3 regions of the Novacetimonas hansenii genome follow, and region 3 is predicted to be linked to each of the others. Evidence: predicted binding sites of a transcription regulator. Region 3 holds the regulator's gene; each other region holds the start of a gene.
The links. The regulator LexA, encoded in region 3, represses DNA repair genes until DNA is damaged. The targets are predictions, from matches to a motif close to TGTTCTANNTANGTTC.
Positions count from the first base shown of each region.

Region 1: IFJ82_RS14605 (ImuA family protein) is a predicted target of LexA. The motif match lies at 5,436-5,451, and genes of this name have one in related genera.
Region 2: IFJ82_RS10225 (DUF763 domain-containing protein) is a predicted target of LexA. The motif match lies at 2,721-2,736, and genes of this name have one in related genera.

Region 1 is NZ_CP062147.1:3,330,432-3,337,907, forward strand. Features, by position in the region: gene IFJ82_RS14585 (AbiJ-related protein) at 250-1,617, shown strand; gene IFJ82_RS14590 (hypothetical protein) at 1,829-2,368, opposite strand; gene IFJ82_RS14595 (SOS response-associated peptidase) at 2,576-3,223, opposite strand; gene IFJ82_RS14600 (ATP-dependent helicase) at 3,237-5,339, opposite strand; gene IFJ82_RS14605 (ImuA family protein) at 5,496-6,260, shown strand; gene IFJ82_RS14610 (DNA polymerase Y family protein) at 6,175-7,476, shown strand, end outside.
Region 2 is NZ_CP062147.1:2,310,926-2,318,401, reverse strand. Features, by position in the region: gene ppdK (pyruvate, phosphate dikinase) at 1-510, shown strand, start outside; gene IFJ82_RS10235 (pyruvate, water dikinase regulatory protein) at 570-1,472, shown strand; gene IFJ82_RS10230 (RrF2 family transcriptional regulator) at 1,804-2,289, shown strand; gene IFJ82_RS10225 (DUF763 domain-containing protein) at 2,750-4,006, shown strand; gene IFJ82_RS10220 (DNA-3-methyladenine glycosylase I) at 4,003-4,614, shown strand; gene IFJ82_RS10215 (FUSC family protein) at 4,554-6,791, opposite strand; gene IFJ82_RS10210 (MarR family winged helix-turn-helix transcriptional regulator) at 6,962-7,476, shown strand, end outside.
Region 3 is NZ_CP062147.1:1,739,523-1,746,998, forward strand. Features, by position in the region: gene kdsA (3-deoxy-8-phosphooctulonate synthase) at 1-755, shown strand, start outside; gene IFJ82_RS07705 (DUF3429 domain-containing protein) at 905-1,393, opposite strand; gene eno (phosphopyruvate hydratase) at 1,710-2,990, shown strand; gene IFJ82_RS07715 (FtsB family cell division protein) at 3,068-3,397, shown strand; gene rpmG (50S ribosomal protein L33) at 3,490-3,657, opposite strand; gene IFJ82_RS07725 (molybdopterin molybdotransferase MoeA) at 3,818-5,020, shown strand; gene lexA (transcriptional repressor LexA) at 5,124-5,831, shown strand; gene bioD (dethiobiotin synthase) at 5,828-7,243, opposite strand; gene IFJ82_RS07740 (alpha/beta fold hydrolase) at 7,240-7,476, opposite strand, start outside.

The DNA.
Region 1 (7,476 bases), 1.6 Mb from region 3:
GTCACATACACTTCCGATCACCCACATTGAAAACCTAATCAGTTCAATGATGTACTGGCCCTGAAAGCCTGAAGGTGCGCTCATGATCGACCTTGACCAGTATGCGGTTACAGGCCAGCCTGTACGAGACCTTCATCGAAGACACGCGCGCACTCAGTGATCGTACGCCCGAGCAGTAGCAGCTGAATGCTCTCGGTCAGATCAATGCAGTGATGCGCACCATGACACTTCTAGCATGAAACGGACGTGATGGACTACGCGCAACTTCGCTCTCTATTGGCTCCGCTCATCATGGCGTTAACGGACATTAGCACGCATGCCAAGTTGCCGACCCTTTGCGAGGAATTGGGGTTGCCCGCGCCTGTCACTGACGGCAGCAAGCATGACCGCATGGCCTCCAGTTTTGAGGCAGTCGCCGACGCCGACCTGCCTGAAGTTGCACGCAGGCTGTTGATTTGCCATCCCCCGAATGCCACGACGCGCAACCAGATTCAGGATATGCTCTGGAGCGACAATGTGGGGCCAGCGATCCCCAAGCGTTATCGGCGCAACGTCGCTCGAAAACTCAACGATGAAAAGCTGTATGGGGATGCTCGCAAGTTCGATGACCTTCTGGATCGGTTATGGATCTTAGATGCCGATGAGTGGCTTTACTTAATGAGTGGGAAACCCAGTGGGTTGCGCGCGGACATTCAGCAGCACGTCCACCGAAATCCAGAAGACTGGTCGGCGGAAATGCTGTTCGACCAATTGGGCGCCTATGACGCTTCCGATCGGCGCTTTGCGCTGTTTCTTGAAGGACTGGCTTCGGCCGACGTGCGGCCCGACGAGGCAGCACAACGCCACTTCGTAGCATGTGTTAACGAGACGCTACGCGACTGCGGCGTCGAGTTGCGTGAGACGGATTCAGAGGGAGGTTACCCGATCTTCTCGATGGTTTCGTCGCATGCGGCAGTCAAAGGCCGACCGAAAAATCTTATCTTTGCCTCACCCGACAAGCCCGATCTACGCTTCCGTGACGCGCTGGATAATGACGTTGAGATCGTCACGAATGCCGATAAAGTGCTCGTCTATGACCGTCCCATTGGTAATGATGGACTGCGCTGGAGCGATCTGCAGCAGTGGTGGAGTGATACAGAGCGGATCGCTGATGCCGAGCAAGCCAAGCGCTCGTTGTATTTGCGCCTCAAAGACAGTTTACCGCGGAACTCCCCGCCCCAGACCTTGTTGTTCGAGGCCTTCTTTGAGGGGTTCCGCAAGGCCGTACCGAACTTGCCAGCACTGATACCGGAAGTATGGCTTCATTGGGATCCACTTACTGTTAAGGAGCGGGGGCCGGATGCACTTCTGCGCTTTCGCATGGACTTCCTGTTGCTATTGCGCCAGGGGGTTCGGGTCGTCATCGAAGTAGACGAAAAGCACCACTACACGGACGGCGTAGGGAATGCCGATGTGCAACGCTATGCAAATATGGTCCGGGGTGATCGTGAGCTCAAACTTGCCGGCTATGAAGTCTTTCGTTTTGGAGCTGCGGAATTGCAGACGCCAGATGCCAAGGCAAATGTGAAGGCTTTCTTCAACGCTCTGTTCAAGCGCTACGGTGTTCCAACGAGTTGACAACCCAGCTTCATGCTGACATCGGCAATTCTTGGGAAAGAGCAGTGCAGAAGCACCTGAAGTCTGGTTGCCTACTTGAATTGATTGGAGGGCAGCAGTCCACAAATCGTCCCGAATTTTACGCCAGAAAGCAGATCCTTTTAAAGATACGATAAAAGTATCAGCCTAAGACAATAACATGTGCTAAAAAATGAATGCTTGGCGCTTCAATTTACGAGGCCCTACAGACGAAAATGTTGTTTCGCCATTCCTCAATTTTGGGAAGAAGAAGAGATAATTCCAGCCTCTGTCCTTCCAATATTATGGCCAACAAGTTTGAGCATGTATATTCTCGCCATGGCGTTATAGCTGTCAGTTGATTAAACGTATTCAGAGCATTACCCGTCAACTCGGCATCGATCGATTTGTTAATTTTTTCAGTCCACTCTTCCACATGTTTCCAATAGTTCGCCCCTAAGTTGATTGCTGTGACGAGGGACACCCCATGGCTCGTCATTGGCGGTATGCCAAATGCTTCATTCATTCCGATACCGAACCCTGTTCGCGTCGCGGTTAGATAACGTTGAATGGCTACGAAGCCATGTCCAATAAAGTATTCACTGCTGTCACGGAGAGCATCCACTTCAAGACCACCAGACACATCAATATCTGCATTTAGTCTGACCAACTCAAGGTCGAGGAGGCTCAAATGTCTACGAAGCAGAAGAAAATCCCCGTCGGCATAGCTGTCGTCAATTTTTATAATTACCATAATTATTTCATCCCATTACATGAAACCACGAATTTATTTAATATGTAAGTGTCCAATTATGCTAATGAGAAAGTTCTCAGTCAAAATTTAATGCGCGAATACCCATGCTCGTCTGGCAACTATTCACCACAAACGTTAATGCTGCAAACGGCCTCCTTTCGATCGCCCATTTCCAATAGCCGACGTTCCCCCTCCCACACACAACTGTCATTCCAAAGGCCGCGAAGGATCGACACAAACGAGCATGCCATCCGACAAAGGCTTCTGAAGCTGCAAAGCCTTTCTGACAGGCGCATTCATCCACACATCCAGTTCGTCTGGCTGCGTCAGGATCACTGGCATGGCGTTCGGATGGATCGCGCCCACTTCCCTGTTGGCCTCAGTGGTCAGAAATCCGAACAGGTCATCCGTCGTCTCGCCGTCTGCCAGTTTGCGCACGGACGTCCAACGGCACCATATCCCGGCAAAGAAAGCCAGCGGCTTTCCGTCACTGCGGGCAAACCACACAGGCCGTGATTTCCCGTCAGGCAAACTCTCGGGTTCCGAGAACGTCGTCAGCGGCACCAGACAGCGGTGCTCCACCCCTTCCCAGCGCTTCCACCATGTCGAAGTCGGATTGCGGATATTGGTCACACCCCGATCCACTTTATGGCCTTTCAGGTAACCGGGCGGTGTCGGCATACCCCAGCGGGCCATGACCAGTTCACGACCGTTCGTGCCATTCCGCACGATTGGCGCCATCGTGTTCGGGTAAATCTCGGGCAATGGCTGGAGATTCCCCGTGCGATCCTCGAGGACTTTTGCAACGTCCTTGATCGCATGTGGGTTGGAAGTCATGGAATAGAGATTGCACATCGGTCCCGCTCCCTTACGACCACATGCCGCGCAGACGGGCGGCCATGTCGATCCGCACGGACTGCACCGCCTCCTGCCGGGCCTGGTCTTCCGGTTTCACGACAGGCCATGACACGGCTTCGAACAAAGACAGCATATCCCGATCAATGAAGCGTGTCCGCGAGGCATAGACATGCCGGTCGCCCCGACTGTGCTGGCCATGCACATAAAAACGCTGCGGCACCATGATATCGAGACTGTCCTTCGCCCTCGTCATGGCGACATACAGCAGGCGACGTTCCTCCTCGATGTCATCCTGCTCACCGGTGGCCAGATCGGATGGAATGCAGCCATCGACCGCGTTCATCACGAAGACATTCTTCCATTCCTGTCCCTTGGCGGAATGAATGGTCGAGAGGATCAGATAGTCTTCATCCAGCAACGGCACGCCAGCCTGATCGGATGTGGCATCCGGCGGGTCCAGCGTCAGTTCGGTCAGGAACTTCTCTCGTGACGGATAGCCCCCGCCGATCTGCTCCAACTGCACTAGGTCGGCCAGACGGGTGGAGGCGTCCTCATGCAGGCGCTCAAGATGCGGTTCATACCAGTACCGCACGGCTGCGATCTCGCCCGGCCAGCCGACCTGATGGCTCCCGAGCGCTGTCAGCATATTCACGAAACCCGCCCAGGCCTCGCTACTGCGTTGCGGGGTTTTCACATCCTTCAACGCCTCCAACGGATGGGCACTCTCACCCATTGTATCCAGCACGCGCCGGGCCGAGGTTGGCCCCACGCCCGGCAGAAGCTGCAACACCCGAAAGCCCGCAATGCGGTCGCGCGGGTTCTGGGCAAAACGCAATAGCGCCAACACATCTTTCACATGTGCACTGTCGAGAAACTTCAGGCCGCCGAATTTCACGAACGGGATATTGCGCCGGGTCAGTTCCACCTCCAGCGTGCCGCTGTGGTGCGACGCCCGGAACAGCACCGCCTGCTGCTTCATCGGCGTGCCGGCCTCACGCTCTTCCAGCACCCGATCCGCGATATAATTGGCCTGCGCCGTGTCATCCCAGATGGTCACAAGCCTTGGCAGTTCGTCGGACTGTCGTTCGGTCCACAGATCCTTGGTAAACCGCTCTGCCGCCTCGCCAATCACCGCATTGGCGGCATCCAGAATGGGTTTCGTGGAACGATAGTTCCTATCCAGCGTCACCACACGGGCCGGGGGATCGAAGGACGCCGGAAAATCAAGAATGTTGCGCACGGTCGCGGCCCGGAAGGCATAAATGCTCTGGGCATCATCACCGACCACCGTCAGACCGCGCCCGTCCGGCTTCATGCCCAGCAGGATATCCGCCTGTAGCCGGTTGGTGTCCTGATACTCATCGACCAGCACATGATCCCACTTGCTACCGATATCGACCGCCAGAACCGGGTCGCTGACCATCTGCGCCCAGCACAGCAACAGATCGTCGTAATCCAGCACGCCCTGTTCCTGCTTGGCCGTGACATAGCCTGCAAAAAGCTGTTTCAACTGGGCTTCCCAGCCCGCGCACCACGGATAGTGCTTCAGCAACACATCGGAGAGCTGTGCGCCGGAATTCACCACACGGGAATAGATGGCCAGACACGTGCCCTTGCCAGGAAACCGCTTCTCGGTTTTGGAAAATCCCAGATCGTGCCGGATCAGATTCATCAGATCGGCAGAATCCTCGCGGTCATGAATCGAAAAGGCTGGGTCCATGCCGATCTGCTGGGCATACTCCCGCAGCAGCCGCGCACCGATGGAATGAAACGTCCCGGCCCAGGCCAACGCGTCGGCCAGCGGACCGGTCTTGTCGCCGAGCACCGTTTTGCAGATGCGTTCCACCCGGCGCGTCATCTCCACACTGGCACGCCGGGAAAAGGTCAGCAGCAGGATACGACGCGGATCGGCGCCTGAGGCGATCAGATGCGCGACCCGATGGGCCAGTGTGTTCGTCTTGCCCGAACCAGCTCCGGCGATGACCAGCAGCGGGGATGAGGCCGCATCGCCTGCCGAGACTCCGGTCCCGTGTGTGACGGCTTGGCGCTGGGCGTCGTTCAGACGGAACAGATAAGCATCGCTGCCTGAAGCGGGAGAAGGTTCTGGATTCAATTCCTTAGCGCACTTTCATCAACGATACTGAACCAACATCGGACACCACCATGCCGGATACAGAGCGAATTTGCATTGACTTGCGTAGCATGATTGGAACAAATCAGGAACATATAATCATGAAATACTCCTGCACAAGGACCGTCGAGCCGTGACATGACTGCTGAAACCCATAAAAAACCCGGTCTGGAGACGCTACGGGCCACGATCAGTCGGCTTGAAGGTCATAGCGATCGACGCCGCACGGTGCTGCCTTTTGGTGTGCGCGAAATCGACGCCCGTCTGCCCGGTGGCGGTCTGGCGCTGGGTGCCCTGCATGAGGTGGCAGGCGGAGGCAACGACGCCCTTCACAGCGCGGCCGCCGGTCAGTTCTGCGCCGGGATTGCGGCCCGCACGCGCGGCAAGGTGCTCTGGATCGTCACCCGTCAGGACGTATTCGCTCCCTCCCTGAAACAGGTGGGGCTTTCTGCTCGGCGAACCATTTTTGTCGAGGCCAGTTCGGACGTCGATGTACTGGCCTGTTTCGAGGAAGGACTGCGGCATGGCGGCCTTGGGGCCGTGGTCGCCGAGGTCGCCCGTCTGTCCATGACCGCCTCACGCCGTCTGCAACTGGCCGCCGAGACGTCTGGTTCGCTTGGCATCGCGATCCGCCGCTGGCGGCGGCAGACGGATGCGGCGGATTTCGGCCAGCCCACAGCGTCTGTCACCCGCTGGCGAGTGTCCGTCCTGCCTTCCTTACCGTTGCCGGTGCCCGGAGTGGGCCGCCCCCGCTGGCTGCTAGAACTGATCCGTGCCCGTGCGGGCGAATGTGCCGATTTTGAAGTGGAGGCCTGTGATGGCAAGGGTCGTCTCTCTTTACCTGCCACTCTGGCCGACGGATCGGATCAGGAAGCGGCTTGGACCAGACGCGCCCGCGCCTGAAACGCCGTTGGCCCTTGTCGGACGGGAAGGACGGCGACGGGTTGTCTTGTCTGTCGATCTCGCCGCCCGGAAGCTGGGGCTGCGCCCCGGCACGCCGGTCGCCAAGGCTCAGGCACTGTATCCCGATCTGGTGCTGATGGACGCCGATCCCGAGGGCGACCAGCTGGGGCTGGAAAAACTTGCCCTGTGGTTCCAGCACCGGATCACGCCCATCGTGGCCGTCGATACGCCGGATGGGCTGGTTCTGGACACGACCGGGGCGGATCACCTGCATGGTGGCGAACTTCCCATGCTCAAGGATATGGTCCACCGCATGGCGGGAGCCGGTTTTTGCGCTCGGGCCGTAGTCGCGGACACCTGGGGGGCGGCCCACGCACTGGCTCGCTACGGCCGGTTAGCGATTGCTGTTGTCCCGTCAGATAAAACGACCTCTGCTCTGGCCGATCTTCCCCTTGAAGCACTCCGCCTGCCCTCCCCTATCATTGAGGGTCTGGCCACGTTGGGCGTATCCCGCATCGGACCACTGGCCGCCATGCCCCGCGCACCGCTGGCTTTGCGGTTTGGCCCCGACATCGCCCGCAGGCTGGATCAGGCGTTCGGGCGTATTGGTGAAGCTATCGTGCCAGTCCGCCCGGTTGATCCGATCGAGGTCAGCCGGAACTTCGCCGAGCCGATCGGGGCCGCCGAGACCATCGCCAAATATATTGGCAAGCTGGTGCCGCTGCTCTGCCAGGGACTGGACGAACGTGGACAGGGCGTGCGCCGCCTCGACCTGCTGCTGCATCGGGTAGACAGCCGCACCGAGGCGATCCGCGTGGCGACCGCCATGCCGGTACGCGATGTGAAGCGCCTGACCCGCCTGCTGTGCGAGAAAATCGAAACGATCAATCCGGGTTTCGGCATTGAGCGCATGGTACTGATCGCCTCTCTGGCGGAACCCATGGACCGACGGCAGACGGTCTCCTCCCTCATCGCCGAAGAAGAAGCCGATGTGTCCGATCTGATCGACACACTGGCCAACCGTGTCGGCATGCAGGCGCTGTATCGCTTTGCCCCGGTGGAAAGCGATCTCCCCGAACGCTCGTTCTGCCGCGTGCCCGCGCTGGCCCCCGAGGAGACGAAGGACTGGCCCGAGCACTGGCCGCGTCCCCCACGTCTATTGGCACGGCCCGAGCCGGTGCAGGCCATGGCGGAACTGCCGGATCAGCCGCCGCTA
Region 2 (7,476 bases), 570 kb from region 3:
GCGGAACTGGAGGTCGCGCGACGGGCGGCGGAGGCGGAAATCATCTCCGTGCTGCAAGAACGTGGCGCCTCCCTTGATTACCGTATCGGCACGATGATCGAACTGCCCCGTGCCGCGATCCAGGCAGGCGAAATCGCACATCATGCGGATTTCTTCTCCTTCGGCACCAATGACCTGACACAGACGACCTTTGGCCTGTCGCGTGATGATGCGGGTTCGTTCCTGCCGTTCTATGTCGATCATGGGCTGTTGCCCAAGGACCCGTTTGTGTCCATCGATCGTGATGGTGTGGGGGCCCTGGTGCGTATGGGTGTGGAGCGTGGGCGTGCCACGCATCCGGGCCTGAAGCTGGGGATCTGTGGCGAACATGGGGGAGACCCGGATTCGATCGCGTTCTTTGAGGCGGTCGGGCTGGATTATGTATCGTGCTCGCCCTTCCGTGTGCCGGTGGCCCGTCTTGCCGCGGCGCAGGCGGCACTGGCCCATCGCAAGGAAAATGCGGCAGCGTAAAAGCGCGGAGGCAGGCGGTGCCGTCGTTATGGCGGCGGCACCGCACTGTATAGAGGCATATGAATAGTCAGCCGATTGTCCTGCATCTGGTGTCGGAGGCTACGGGCCAGACACTCGAAGCGGTTGTGCGTGCCTGTGGTGCGCAGTTTCGGGATTCGTCCTTTATCCAGCGCAACTGGAATCTTGTCCGTTCCCAGATACAGGTCGGGCGTGTTCTGGCGGGGATCGCGGCGGAACCTGGCCCCGTCCTTTCCTCTCTTACGACGCCAAGCCTGCGAGAAGCCCTGCGGACGGGATGTCGCAGCATGGGCGTGCAGGTGGAAAATATCCTCGACAGTACGATATATTTTCTGGAACGCGAAACCGGGACACGTGCGGAACGCCATCCCGGCGGTCAGTATGTCATGGATGATGAATACCGACGGCGGATTGACGCGATGCAATATGTCATCGGTCATGATGACGGACAGCGGGTCAAATCCCTCGAAGATGCGGATGTGGTACTGGTGGGGGTTTCGCGAACCTCGAAAACCCCGACCTGTTTTTATCTTGCCAATCGTGGGGTGCGCGCGGCGAATGTTCCGCTGGTGCAGGGGGTGGCGCTTCCCGATGGATTGCTGGAATACAGGGGAACGGTGGTCGGACTGATGATCGACCCGCATACGCTGGTGGAAATCCGTAGGTCGCGTGTGGGGATGATGCTGCCGGGGCGTAAGTTCGCCCGACGCCGGGTGTCAGATGAATCCATGCGCCCATATGTTGACCCGACGCGCGTACAGGAAGAATTGGTCTGGGCGCGGCGGTTATGTGCCCAGCATGGCTGGCCGGTCATTAACGTGACGCATCGTTCGGTGGAAGAAACCGCAGCGGCGATCATCGACATGATGTCGCATCCCCCGTTGCGCCGGATGACAAATCCCGTGGATGCAGAGCGCACAGGCGACATTCCCGGAAATTCCTGAAATCGCGCAGGGTATCTGCAATCATTCCTGATAATGCAGGGATGTATACAGGCGTGTCGTTTTATTCGGGCGGCATTCCTGTTTTCAAAGATCGCGTATTTACAAAAGCATTTACGGGATTCGTCGATGTATCTTTTGAATGAAAGTAATCGACCAGTCGCATTGTTTTATCACGAATATGTGATGATAAGAAGGGCATCCTCCCTGCGATCACGGGTGGCGCGGGTTACGGGCGTAAATGAAGAATTTGAAGTTATTTACTGAAACATAGATAAAACTAGTATCTTTTTTTTCTCTTTCGCACGCTTGGGACGGATGTTATGACGTCCATATGCGGATGACTTTACATACTGATTACGCCTTGCGGACATTATTTTATGTGGGACTGCATACAGACCGCAGGGTCTCGATACGCGAAGTCGCGAATGCATACGGCATTTCTGAAAATCACCTCGTCAAGGTCATACATAAACTTGGGCGTGGTGGCTTCATTCAGACGATGCGTGGACGCGGCGGCGGATTAACACTGGCACGTGCGGCGGATGAAATCCGAATTGGTGATGTTGTTCGCTATACCGAAGAAGATATGAACCTTGTCGCGTGTGAACCCACGACTGTTGATGGCCGTTCCTGCGTTCTGGCGCGACATTGCCGTCTGCGTGGATTACTGGGTCAGGCAATCGACGCGTTCATGATGGTGCTGGACGGGGCCACGCTGGGCAGTTTGCTGACCGATGAGGACTGCGTCGTTCTGCGGCAGATTTTCGCCATTACACAGGTTGTGGATACAGAAAAACCTGATCATATAGCGCAATAGTATTTTATGGCATGTATTTTATTAATGATAACATAAAAAATCATAAATATGAAAATTACAGAACATATTTTATAAATAAAATATATGAATGTGTTTTTTTAAATTTTTATATCAATAACTGTCAGAAGTCGTTTGAAAATTTACAGAATTCAAATCAATGTACAATAAAGGATATTAGAGAATTTTTTTGTTATTCACCTACTGGGATCATAAAAATTTCTTGAGAGTATTTTTCAAATATATTTGAAAATAATCTGCTTATTAAGGATAATGGTAAATAATAAAAAACCCATCACCTGTCGATGGGTTGATTCCAGATCATTTCTTAAATTCAACGTGATTTCAGGTGATTTTTCTAACGTCATACCCACGGCGGCCATGTTCTTGCGATTTGCATAATAGCCCATGGGCAGGCTTTGTGTTATCGGTCGTGTTTCCTTAATGTTCTGGGGGGCGGAACATGGCGCAACGGGCAGGCAGCGCGGATATGCCGCTGCATGGGGGACGGGTGCCCCAATGGCTGGGACAGCGTATGGCCCGTCTTGGCGGTATCATCGCGCAGGCCATCATCCATCATTACGGACGTGATGAATTCCTTCGGCGCCTTGCCCATCCCTTCTGGTTTCAGTCCTTTGGCGCGGTCATCGGCATGGACTGGCATTCCTCTGGCATTACGACAAGTGTGATTGGTGCGCTCAAGCGGGGGCTGGCTCCGGTATCGCATGAACTTGGGCTGCATGTCTGTGGCGGCAGGGGGCGGCATTCGCGCCGTACGCCCGATGAACTGTTGCTGGTGGGTGAACGGACCGGCGGGGATGCCGCTGCGTGGGTACGGGCCAGCCGGCTGGTTGCAAAGGTGGACAGCGCGGCTGTGCAGGACGGGTTTGACCTGTATCTGCATGGCTTTATCGTTACGGATGATGGAAACTGGACCGTCGTGCAACAGGGTATGAACGGCACGCAGCGCCTTGCACGGCGTTATCACTGGCTGTCAGAAGGATTGCGCAGTTTCGTGGAGGCGCCGCATGCCGCCATAGAAGGACGGCGGCAGGGACAGATCGTCAATCTGACGGATCATCGCGCCGCGTCTTCGCGTTTGGGGCAACTCGAACTGCTTGGTAATCTGGGGCCGGATCGCATTGTGGACGAAGTCGCGCGCCTGCGTGGGACGGCAACGCCGGGCACCACGGATATGCCATTCCTGCCTCATCTGCTGATGCCCGCTCATCATGACGTGCGACCGGCCGATGTTGTCCTGCGTCGCCTGCATGGCGCGCTGGCGGCGGCGGCACAATGCGGACCACAGGATTTTGCCGAACTGCTGTTGGTGCCCGGTGTCGGCGCACGCACCGTGCTGTCACTGGCGCAGGTGGCGGAGGTTGTGCATGGCGCGCCCTGCCGTTTTTCGGACCCGGCACGCTTTTCCCTTGCCCATGGGGGGAAAGATCGCGAACCCTATCCTGTGCCGGTTGCAGTTTATGACCGCACGATTTCGGTCATGAAAGCGGCGGTCGCTGCGGCAAGGCTGGGGAACGAAGAGCGTCTTGACGCCATCCGCCGCCTTGACCGGCAGGCCCGGCGCCTTGAACGTCATGCTACCGGCCCGTCGCTGCCGCAATTCATCGCGGGTGAACGTCATCGCTCCCACGCATATGGCGGGCGTTCCGTTTTCGGCCATGAGCCCCCACCGACATTGGCGATGGAGTGCGGAGGATGAACGCCCCTGTCACCGCACGTCGGTGCGCATGGGTGGGCAACAATGCGTTGCTGGCCACCTATCATGACGAGGAATGGGGACAGCCCGTACATGATGGACGCGCCCTGTGGGAGGGGCTGATGCTGGAGGGATTCCAGGCGGGCCTGTCGTGGGTCACGGTCCTGAAACGGCGTGAGGGTTTCCGCCGTGCCTTTGCCGGTTTTGATCCCGTACGTGTCGCGGCGTTCGATGAAGGCGACATCGCCCGCCTGATGGCTGATCCGGGCATCATTCGCGCACGGCGCAAGATCGAGGCCACGATTGGCAATGCCCGTGCCCTGTTGCGTATGCACGAACAGGGCGAGGATTTTGCGACATTCGCATGGAGCATGACACCCGACGGCCCTGTCCATAACCGTACAGGCCAGGTACAGGCGCAATCCCCCCTGTCCCAGGCGATGTCGGCGGCCCTGCGCGCGCGCGGGTTCCGTTTTGTCGGACCGGTTATCGTCTATGCCTGGATGCAGGCGATGGGGATGATCGTGGATCATGACCCCGGATGCATCCATTATCCAGACATGGCGCCGCCCGAATACGCGGCCCGAAGGAATTCGCGCGCCCGGGGATAGTCATCGGACCACTGGATCGGGCCATTGCGGTCAAGGAAAGCGGGGATATCCACGATGATCTGCTCGGCTTGCTCCATGCAGGCAAGGGCCTCCATCCGTCGTGGCGACAGGGTGGTCAGGGCTTGCCCCGCGCCAGACCTGGTGCAGATATTGTGCAAGGTGCGTGCGGTTGCCAATGGATCGCGCGTCAGCGTTTCGAAAGCCCCCAATGCCGCAAGTAATTGCTGACGTTCAGGCAGCGATATATCGGCACGATCCGCCAGCCGATGCAGGCGTTCCACCAGTCGTCCCAGTGAAATCGCCGCAAGTGCCGCATCGACGTAAAGGTTCGCTACCTCCGCAGGGGCGCAGAATGACAGCCGCATGGCAAGGCGTGCGACTTTTTGCAGTTGCAGGTGTTCCCAGACGATCCACTGCCCCTGAAAGGAAGCCCGTGCAAGTGCGAGGCTGCGGACACTGCGGGAAAGTGACGCCACCAGCCGTGCCCCGTCCAGCCGATGGTTCGGCGGGAGGATGACGCGGAACGACAGGACCAGCATACAGCACCCCATCAGGATCGCTACCCATTCGTTCATGAGTGGGATGTCATTGTAATGGATCGGGTTATTGACCTGCAGCATGATTGTGGAAAACACGGAATACCCGAATGCGGCGATCCCCAGACGGGGATTGAACTGCAACCATATGCCCGGCAGCAGGAACAGGCCAAGGCTGAGGCATAACAGGGGATAGCCATCAATCCGGGGCAGTATGAACAGGTGGCACAGCAGCCCCGCCGGCACGCCAAGTGCGGTCCCACTGGCCAGAAGCCCTGATGCCCGTGATGCGGATGGTGCGGTGGACAGCAGGCTGGAGGCTGCGACGACATACAGCATCATCATCGGCCCCCCTGTCCAGTGCAGGACATACCATGCAAGGCCAGCCAGCAGGGTTGTCAGTGCGCCTCGTGCGCCATTGCGCAAGGCCGTTGGCCACTCCATATAAGGCCGCAGGCGCAGGCTGCGGTCATTGCCCCCGCGATGGGCAAGGTCGCACAGCGCATGTTCCAGTCGCGACAGAAGATCACGCGCATCATCAAGGAAAAGCAGTTGCCGGGGGGACGGGCTGTGTTCCGCCTGTTCCAGCAGGGCTTCGCGCGTGTTGGCGATATGCCGGCAGGCAGGCGGGCACCCTTCGGACAGGGGCACATTCTCCATCGTCTGAAGCAACGTGCGCATCAGTTCCGCGATCCGCCCGTCGGCCGGGGGGGCATCCTGTGACGCCGATACGGGAACGGCCCCCAAGGCAATGACGGCATGGGGATGATAGGACGCAACAATGCCCGACAGGCGTGCAAGCCCTGCGCGGATTTCGCGGTGGCGGACGCTGATGTCGTAATTGTCCGTTGCGGCATATTCCACCGCATCGGACAGGCTGGCGATCCGCGCGAGCATGCCTGCGCGCTGTGCATGGAATGCGCCATCCGTCGTGGTGCTCGCCCCCCCGTCATGGCGTGACAGGACATAGCGGATGGTATCGCAGAACACGGTGCGGATCTGTTCCAGCAGCGGGTCGGAGCGACGGGGGGACGTGACCAGAAAGACCGCCGCCGTGGTCACGATGCCAACCACCACGGCGGACAGGCGTGAAAGCGCGCTGAGGAAGATGCCATCGGGATCGCCAAAGGCGGGGGCCGCGATGATGACGATGGTATATCCCGTCAACACGGCGGCATAGGCGCGGAAAAGCCGCAGGAAAGTGGCCGCCATGCATGCCAGCCCCACCGTGACTGACAATCCCATGATGTAAAGGATGGGCGACTGTACAAAGGTTGCCATCAGCGCGACGCTGATGATCGCGCCCAGGACCGTCCCGATCATGCGCCAGATGCTTTTGGATACCAGCGCGCCAACCGTCGGGTTGGCGACAATCATGACGGTGGTGACGGAACTCATCGGGGACTGCAACTGGAAACTGAAGGCCAGAAACAGTGCGATGCTCATGGACACCAGTACGCGTGCGCTGAATGCCGCCGTGGCCATGAAGGATCGCCATTGCCCATCGTTGCGGAAGATGTCGTACAGGCGTGACAGGTATTTTACCAACGCGCGCCCCCATGCCGGATGCGGCAAGGGCGACCGGGAAATAGGGGTGGCGCGATGGACCGGGACATAAAGGAAGGGGACATGGACAGTCATCCGCTGGGAAGAGCCACATTAGTTTCATAACAATGATTGCCATGTCAATGTTATGTGTGCATTGGAAATGCCTGCGCCGGGCGTGCGGGGATGCCGTGCAGAATTCCGGCACCCCGGCCACCTTCCTTCATGATATCGAAGGCCCACCACGACAGATACGTTGGAGCATCATGTCAGTACGTTCCCCCATGCCCGATCTCGAAGGAAGCGGTTTTCAGGACATGCGCATAACGTTCCTGATGATGCGCCTGTCCAATACGTGGCGCCTTGTGCTTGATCGTGCCATCCGCCCCGAGGGGATGAGCATGGCGATGATGCGTCCACTGGCCTATCTGATGATGATGCCCGATGGTGTATCGCAGCGTGACCTGGCGCAGGCGATGAATACCGACAGTTCCGCGCTGGTGCGCGTGCTTGACCTGCTGGAGAAGGAAGGACTGGTCGAACGCCGTCCCGATCCGGTGGACCGGCGCGTCAAGAGCCTGTTCCTGACCCCTGGTGGCAAGCACAGATGCGCGCGCCTGCATGAAATCTGTGCCGAATTGGAGGGGCGCCTGCTGTGTGACATTCCCACCGACATGATGGGGCAGACGGTGCACGCGCTTTCGCGGATCTTGCGTTACGCGGAAATGCTGTCGCAGGAGGAGAACGAGCCCACATCCTGCACCAGTCTGCCGCGGGGTAA
Region 3 (7,476 bases):
GCCAGATCGAATCGGAATCCCATGCTGTGGAGACCGCTGATTTTCTACAGGCCGTGACGCGGCGGCTGGGAATCGGGCTGATCTATAAAAGTTCTTTCGATAAGGCGAATCGTACCAGCCTGACGAGCGCACGTGGAATTGGCGCGAATCGTGGGTTGGAAATTCTTGCCCGTGTACGCGAACGTTTCAGCATTCCCGTGCTGACCGATGTTCACCTGCCGGAGCAGTGTGCGCCCGCCGCCGAAGCCGTCGATGTGCTGCAGATTCCCGCCTTTCTGTGTCGCCAGACTGACCTTCTGCTTGCCGCAGGGGAAACGGGGGCGGCCATCAATGTGAAGAAAGGGCAATTCCTGGCCCCGTGGGATATGGCCAATGTGGCGGCCAAGATCGCCTCGACCGGTAACGAGCGTATCATGTTGTGCGAACGGGGAACCTCGTTTGGTTACAACACGCTGGTCAATGACATGCGTGGCCTGCCGATTATGGCACGGACCGGGTTTCCGGTTGTTTATGACGCGACACATTCAGTGCAGCAGCCCGGCGGGTTGGGCAGTTCGTCAGGGGGGCAGCGTGAATTCGCCCCGGTTTTGAGCCGTGCGGCCCTTGCGATCGGTGTGGCCGCCGTTTTCATCGAAACGCACGAAGACCCGGATAAAGCCCCCAGTGATGGTCCCAACATGATTGCGCTGTCACAGATGGAAGGCCTGCTGGCCAATCTGCAGCGTTATGACCGGCTGACAAAGGGCATCGTCTGAGGGCTGGTTGAAAATACAGAAGGTTTTGGATGCTGCTTCTTATGCAGGGGCTTGTTTCCAAAAGGCTTTTCAGACAATGCCCTCGTTATGTCCTGGTCATTATGTCTCTGTCACGGCTTATGGGCCTGCCTGTCACAGGCAGGCTATCCTCAGGCAGTGTATTTCCATGACAGCGCCATGACCGTTACGGCAAGCAGGCAGACCTCCACCACCGTGACGACAATCCATTGCAGCGTCATGTAACCGCGTGGCATCGCCCCCTTGCGCCATGCCACGCGTTCAATCACCAGCATGCCACCAAATCCCGCCATCAGCATCAGCAGCGCCGCCAGTTCATGGAACATCGCCGCGCATAGCGCCAGCCAGCCGATGCCTGCCGGCACACTGCCCAGTAACAGGCGGTAGGTATTGGTTTTTCCTGCTTCCTGACCCGGCGTGATGATTGCGGGTGTTTCGAGTGCCAGTCCCCAGTGAACCGCCCCCATAAAGGACAGCATCACCGCCCCATATCCCACCGTAACCTCCAGCATGCGTGGTGTTACGGTGGGGGAAAGAAAGATGATCGCGCAGGTACATCCTATGATCGGGATCAGGCTGGCGATGCCCATGATGATGGCCAGAAGAGGAAGGCGTTTCACGGTGTGGGACACTCCTTATTTATTTTGAACTTTGAGTCATCTGTTTAATGTATTGATATATTTATATAAAATAATCAGATCACGGTTATTTTGAAAAAACATGGCGCGCCTGGGGCGCATTTTGCACACACTTCATCAGGAATGTTCATGGTGATCTGGACCATGGTCTTCATACAGGCAGTATCAAACAGCTTCTTATCGCACTCAGGCACGTGACACGTCATATGTTTCTGGTATCGTCGCGCGTACCGGGTATCGGAAGCGCATCCGGTTTTCGATACCTCAATAAACTCTGGAAAAAGAGGAAACGGATATCATGAGCGCCATCATCGACATCATTGCCCGCGAAATTCTCGACAGTCGCGGTAATCCGACCGTGGAAGTGGATGTGGAACTTGCATCCGGCGCCAAGGGGCGTGCGGCCGTTCCCTCTGGTGCGTCCACAGGCGCGCATGAGGCCGTGGAACTGCGTGATGGCGATAAGTCGCGCTATGGCGGCAAGGGCGTGCTGAAGGCTGTCGGCAACGTCGAAAACGATATCCTCAGCGCCCTGCAGGGGGCGGAATCCAGCGATCAGGTCGCTATTGACGAAGCGATGATCGACCTCGACGGCACGCCAAACAAATCCCGGCTGGGCGCGAATGCCATCCTTGGTGTTTCCCTTGCCGTGGCAAAGGCCACAGCCGAAGAATTGCAGGTCCCGTTTTACCGCTATGTCGGTGGGGTTTATGCGCGCACATTGCCGGTGCCGATGATGAACATCATCAATGGCGGGCAGCATGCGGACAATCCCATCGATATCCAGGAATTCATGATCCAGCCGGTGGGGGCCCCCACTGTAACCGACGCGATCCGCATGGGATCGGAAATTTTCGCTCAGCTTAAAAAGAGCCTGTCTGGTGCAGGTTACAACACCAATGTGGGTGATGAGGGTGGGTTCGCCCCCGCCCTGAAATCCGCGGACGAGGCGCTCGGCTTCATCAGTCGTGCGGTGGAGGCGGCTGGCTATCGTCCCGGTGATGACGTGACGTTCGCGCTCGATTGCGCGGCGACGGAATTCTATCATGACGGGCGTTATGAGCTGAAGGGCGAAGGTAAGTCGCTGGATGCGGGCGGGATGATTGCGTATCTTGCGGACCTTGCCGCGCGCTATCCCATCGTGTCGATCGAAGACGGGCTGGCTGAGGATGACTGGGAAGGTTGGGCCGAACTGACGGCAAATCTGGGCGGGAAGCTGCAATTGGTGGGGGATGACCTGTTCGTCACGAATCCGGATCGCCTGCGCCGTGGTATCAAGGCCGGTGTCGCCAATTCCCTGCTGGTCAAGGTCAACCAGATCGGCACGCTGAGCGAAACGCTGGAGGCGGTGCAGATGGCGCAGCATGCAGGCTATACCGCCGTTATGAGCCATCGTTCGGGTGAGACGGAGGATTCCACCATAGCCGATCTCGCAGTGGCGACGAATTGTGGGCAGATCAAGACGGGCTCCCTCTCCCGCTCTGACCGGACGGCGAAATATAACCAGTTGATCCGAATCGAAAATGAATTGGCGACGGCTGCGCGATATGCGGGCCGCACGATTCTCAAGGCGGGCTGAAGTCGCGTGCGTGTTGGTGGTATCCGGTTTCACGGATGCCACCGGACAGGGGTAAAAGGACGGATACCGGACAGCAGATGCAGATTGGCAAGATTATCAGACGGGTCGTGGGAAGCGCCCTGCCCCCTGCCCTTTTTATCGGGCTGACCGCCTATTTTGGGTGGAACGTGATGGGCGGCGAACATGGCCTGCATAGTTATGCCGCACAGCTTCGCCTGCTTGACGAGGCCAATAGCGCGCAGAAAGATGCCTATGCCGAGCAGCAGGTCTGGCTACGCCGGGTTCGTGGGCTCAAGGAAAATACCCTTGATCGTGACCTGATGGATGAACGGGCGCGATCCATGCAGAACCTTGCCCGGCAGGATGAAATCGTCGTCCCCTATGGGCCGCATGACCGGCTTTACTGATCCTGCGTTTCGCGTCTTATGGGCGTGGATATGAAAAAACCCCGGTCCAACTGAATGGATCGGGGTTTTTCATATCGCATCAAGTTGCAGGATTACTTGATTTTCGCTTCACGGAACGCGACGTGCTTGCGGGCGACGGGGTCATACTTGCGCATTTCCATCTTGCCGGTCTGGGCGCGTGCGTTCTTTTTCGTGACGTAGAAGTAGCCAGTATCCGCCGTGGAAACGAGCTTGATCTGAATGGTGTTGGTCTTTGCCATGATATCCTCAGCACTGCTCCGCCGCTGCTGGAACACTCGGGTGCAGCAGTGGTTCAAGTTTGGCGGAAAATGCGCATACAAAAGGCTCAGGTCAAGCTTTTAGTCTTGATATTCGCCTTCAAAATCCTCTTAACCGGCAAAAAAAGGAGTTTGGCCTGCCATGTTGAGCGTTTCAGAGGCCCGTGAACGTATCCTGCAGGGGCTTCAGGCCACCGCGCCGGAGGTTGTTTCCCTCTCCTGCGGTGGTGGCCGCGTGACTGCGCTGCCCCTATTGGCGCGTCTTGATAATCCCCCTGCCGATATCTCCGCCATGGATGGGTATGCGGTGCGTGCGGCCGACCTGTCGGCGGCGGGTGTCCGGTTGCGCCTGATTGGCGAAAGCCCGGCGGGACATCCCTTTGGCGGTACCGTGGGGGCGGGGGAATGCGTTCGGATCTATACCGGCAGTATCGTGCCGAATGGGGCGGATGCGATCGTGCTGCAGGAAAATGCCTCGCAGCATGATGATATCGTGACCACGGCGCAGGTTGCGGATGTCGGGCTGTATGTGCGCAGGCGGGGGCAGGATTTTGGACGGGGGCGCGAAATCATCCCTGCGGGCCGGTGTCTGGATGCCCGCACCATCGGCCTTGCCGCTGCGGCCAACCATCCATGGGTCAGCGTACATCGTCGCCCACGGGTGGCCATTGTCGCGACGGGGGATGAACTGGTCCTGCCGGGTGAACCGATGGGACCGGGCATGATCGCCAATTCCAATACACTCATGCTGGAGGCCCTGATCCGTGCCGCCGGGGGGGAGCCGGTCATGATGCCGGTCGCCCGTGACCGGATGGAAGACCTTGTCGCGCTGGCACGCATGGTGGAGGGCATGGACATGCTTGTCACGGTCGGCGGGGCCAGCGTGGGGCGCTATGACCTTGTGCAGGAGGCCCTGAAGCGTATCGGCGTGGAGATGGATTTCTGGAAGATCGCCATGCGTCCCGGCAAGCCGCTGATGCATGGCCGTCTGGGTGCGATGCCGGTGATCGGGCTACCGGGTAATCCTGTGGCCGCCTTTGTATGTGGAACATTGTTCGTCGCCCCGGCGTTGCGGCGTCTGATGGGACGGCACGAGGTCGGGCCGGAAATCGCGATGGCGGTCCTTGGTGCGGATGTGGGGGCGAATGACCATCGGGAAAGTTACCAGCGCGCCCGGTTGCACCATGACCAGGAAGGGCGGCTGCGTGCCGTGCCATTCGAACAGCAGGATTCCGCAATGTTGCAGGTGCTGTGTGACAGTCAGGCGCTGGTGATACGTGATGCCAAGGCCCCGCCTGCCAGCAAGGGAGAGGCCTGTCAGATCATCCGTCTTGATATTTGCTGACAGAATATTCCTGGATAGGGGGAGTTGACCTGAGAGTAGGAACTAACATAGAACGAAGAATAAGTTTTCTGGTTTTGTTCCTTTCCGGCGGGAGATATCCTTCATGCTGACGCGTAAACAACATGAACTCCTGCTTTATATCGACAGGCACCTGAAGCAGACCGGTTTTTCGCCGTCTTTTGACGAGATGAAAGACGCACTCGGCCTGAGGTCGAAATCCGGTATCCACCGCCTGATTTCCGCACTGGAAGAGCGTGGGTTCGTGCGGCGCAAACATCATCGCGCCCGCGCGTTGGAGGTGGTCCAGATCCCGCAGATCGAGGCGGCCGAACCGGCCAGCGCGCGTGGTGTCGACATGTTTTCCCCCACCGTCATCAAGGGAGACTTTACCCCTGCCCTTCCGGCCGTGCAGGTTGCGGATACGGCCAACGCGGTTCAGGTGCCATTCCTGGGGCGTATTGCCGCAGGCCACGCGATTGAGGCGATCAGCGATGCATCGCGCCTGATCGACGTGCCGGCGGGCCTGATCGGGGTGGGGACCTATTACGCGTTGGAAGTCTGTGGCGATTCGATGATCGAAGCGGGAATACTTGACGGTGATACCGTGATCGTGCGGCAGGACCGACAGGCGGAAAACGGGGAAATTGTTGTCGCCCTGATCGAGGGACAGGAGGTGACGCTCAAGCGGCTGCGTCGCAAGGGCAGCACGATCGCCCTGGAACCAGCAAATGCGCGTTACGAGACGCGCATCATGCCAGCCGACAAGGTTGCCATACAGGGCAGCATTGCGGGGCTGATCCGGCGTTATTAAGGATCGGTTTTACCGGGGCGCAGTGTCTCCCATCGTGGCACGCGATGGGCAAGCTGCGCGACGGCCTCGGCATTTACATCTGCCAGCAGCGGGAAATCTGCAAGGATGCGGACTTTGCCATGCCGTTCGATGGCACTGCGGGCATAGGGATTGTCCGGTCCGTTCAGGATGATGCCAAGTACGGGAATATTGCGCTGATGCAGCATGGCAAGGCTGAGCAGGGTGTGATTGATCGTACCCAGGCTGCTGCGTGCCACAAGCACTACTGGCAGGCCAAGGCGCTCCATCAGGTCAAGCATCAGGAAGTCCGTACTGATCGGCACCATGACACCCCCTGCCCCTTCCACGATCATAGGGCGGCTGTCGGGATTATGGGGCAGGATAATCCGGTCAGGATCTATTACCTTCCCTTCGCAGGCGGCGGCATCCTCAGGGGAAAGCGGGGCCGCGTAAATTCCGGCGGGCTGATGCAGCCGTGCGGATGAGAGTTGCGCCAATGTCGCCACGCTCAGGGTATCGGCGGGTTCATCGGCAATGCCGCTTTGCAACGGTTTCCAGTAGGATGCATCCCATGCCCGCGCCAGAACGGCGCAGGTGAGTGTCTTTCCCACACCTGTATCTGTGCCCGTAACAAACACGCCGCAATTCTGGGTGCGCCGGAATGTTCCATATGCAATATTGTAATTTACGCTGAAGGTGGCATCCCTGTCGGCCTGCTTCAGGACACGGCGCAGGCCACCTGGCAGCACTTGTGCGGTGGTGGGAACATCCGCCCCGATGGCACGCAGTTCACGTAAGAAGCTAAGCGCCGACTGTGGAACCTCTATGATTGTTTCATGAGTCCATGATCCCTTTCCTGTCCGTGGCCATTCCTGTTCAAGCATCGCAAGGTCAGGATAAACCGGCATCGGACATGGCAGGCCCAGTGTGGCGTAATATCCCCGCCATTGTGTAAAGCTGTCGCGACACAGGGTTGAGAACGCCATCACGCCTCCTGGCGACAGCAGGGCGGCCAGCCGTCGCAGGGTCTCGTGTCGTGCGCTGAACCACTGCATCGCCATGCTGGAACAGATGAGATCGAACGGTCCCGTCAGGTCAGGCTGTTCGGCATCCATGACATGGCAGGACAAAGCCGGATCATCAAGAAACTTGGCCTGCGTCTGATGCAACATGCCTGGTGCGATATCCGTGGCCACGATCTGTGCCGCAGGAAACAGCCGACGCAGATGTTGTGTCAGGAACCCGGTTCCGCACCCTATTTCAAGGATACGTTGTGGTCCCGGTGTGGGGCAGGTCTGCGCGATCCGTTGTGCCAGTTGGCGTGCGGCAATGCGCTGGATACGTGCCACGGCGTCATAACCGGAGGCAGCGCCAAAGCTGCGGGCGATAAGCTGCTTATGCAAGGAGGTCACGGCGTCATACGTTTCATCATGTGGTCGATGGCCTGCAGGCAGGCATCAGGATGCGTCAGGGGCAGCAGGTGTCCGCCATCGTGCCATTCAATGGTGGTTGCAGGCGCAAAGGAACCCTGCGTCAGGGGCGGCGGTGCAATGGGATCACCTGTGCCAGCGATACAGGATACGGGACAATGGGCCATGCGCATATCCTGCCGTGCATCAAGCGTCAGTAGCTGGTGCAGTCCATC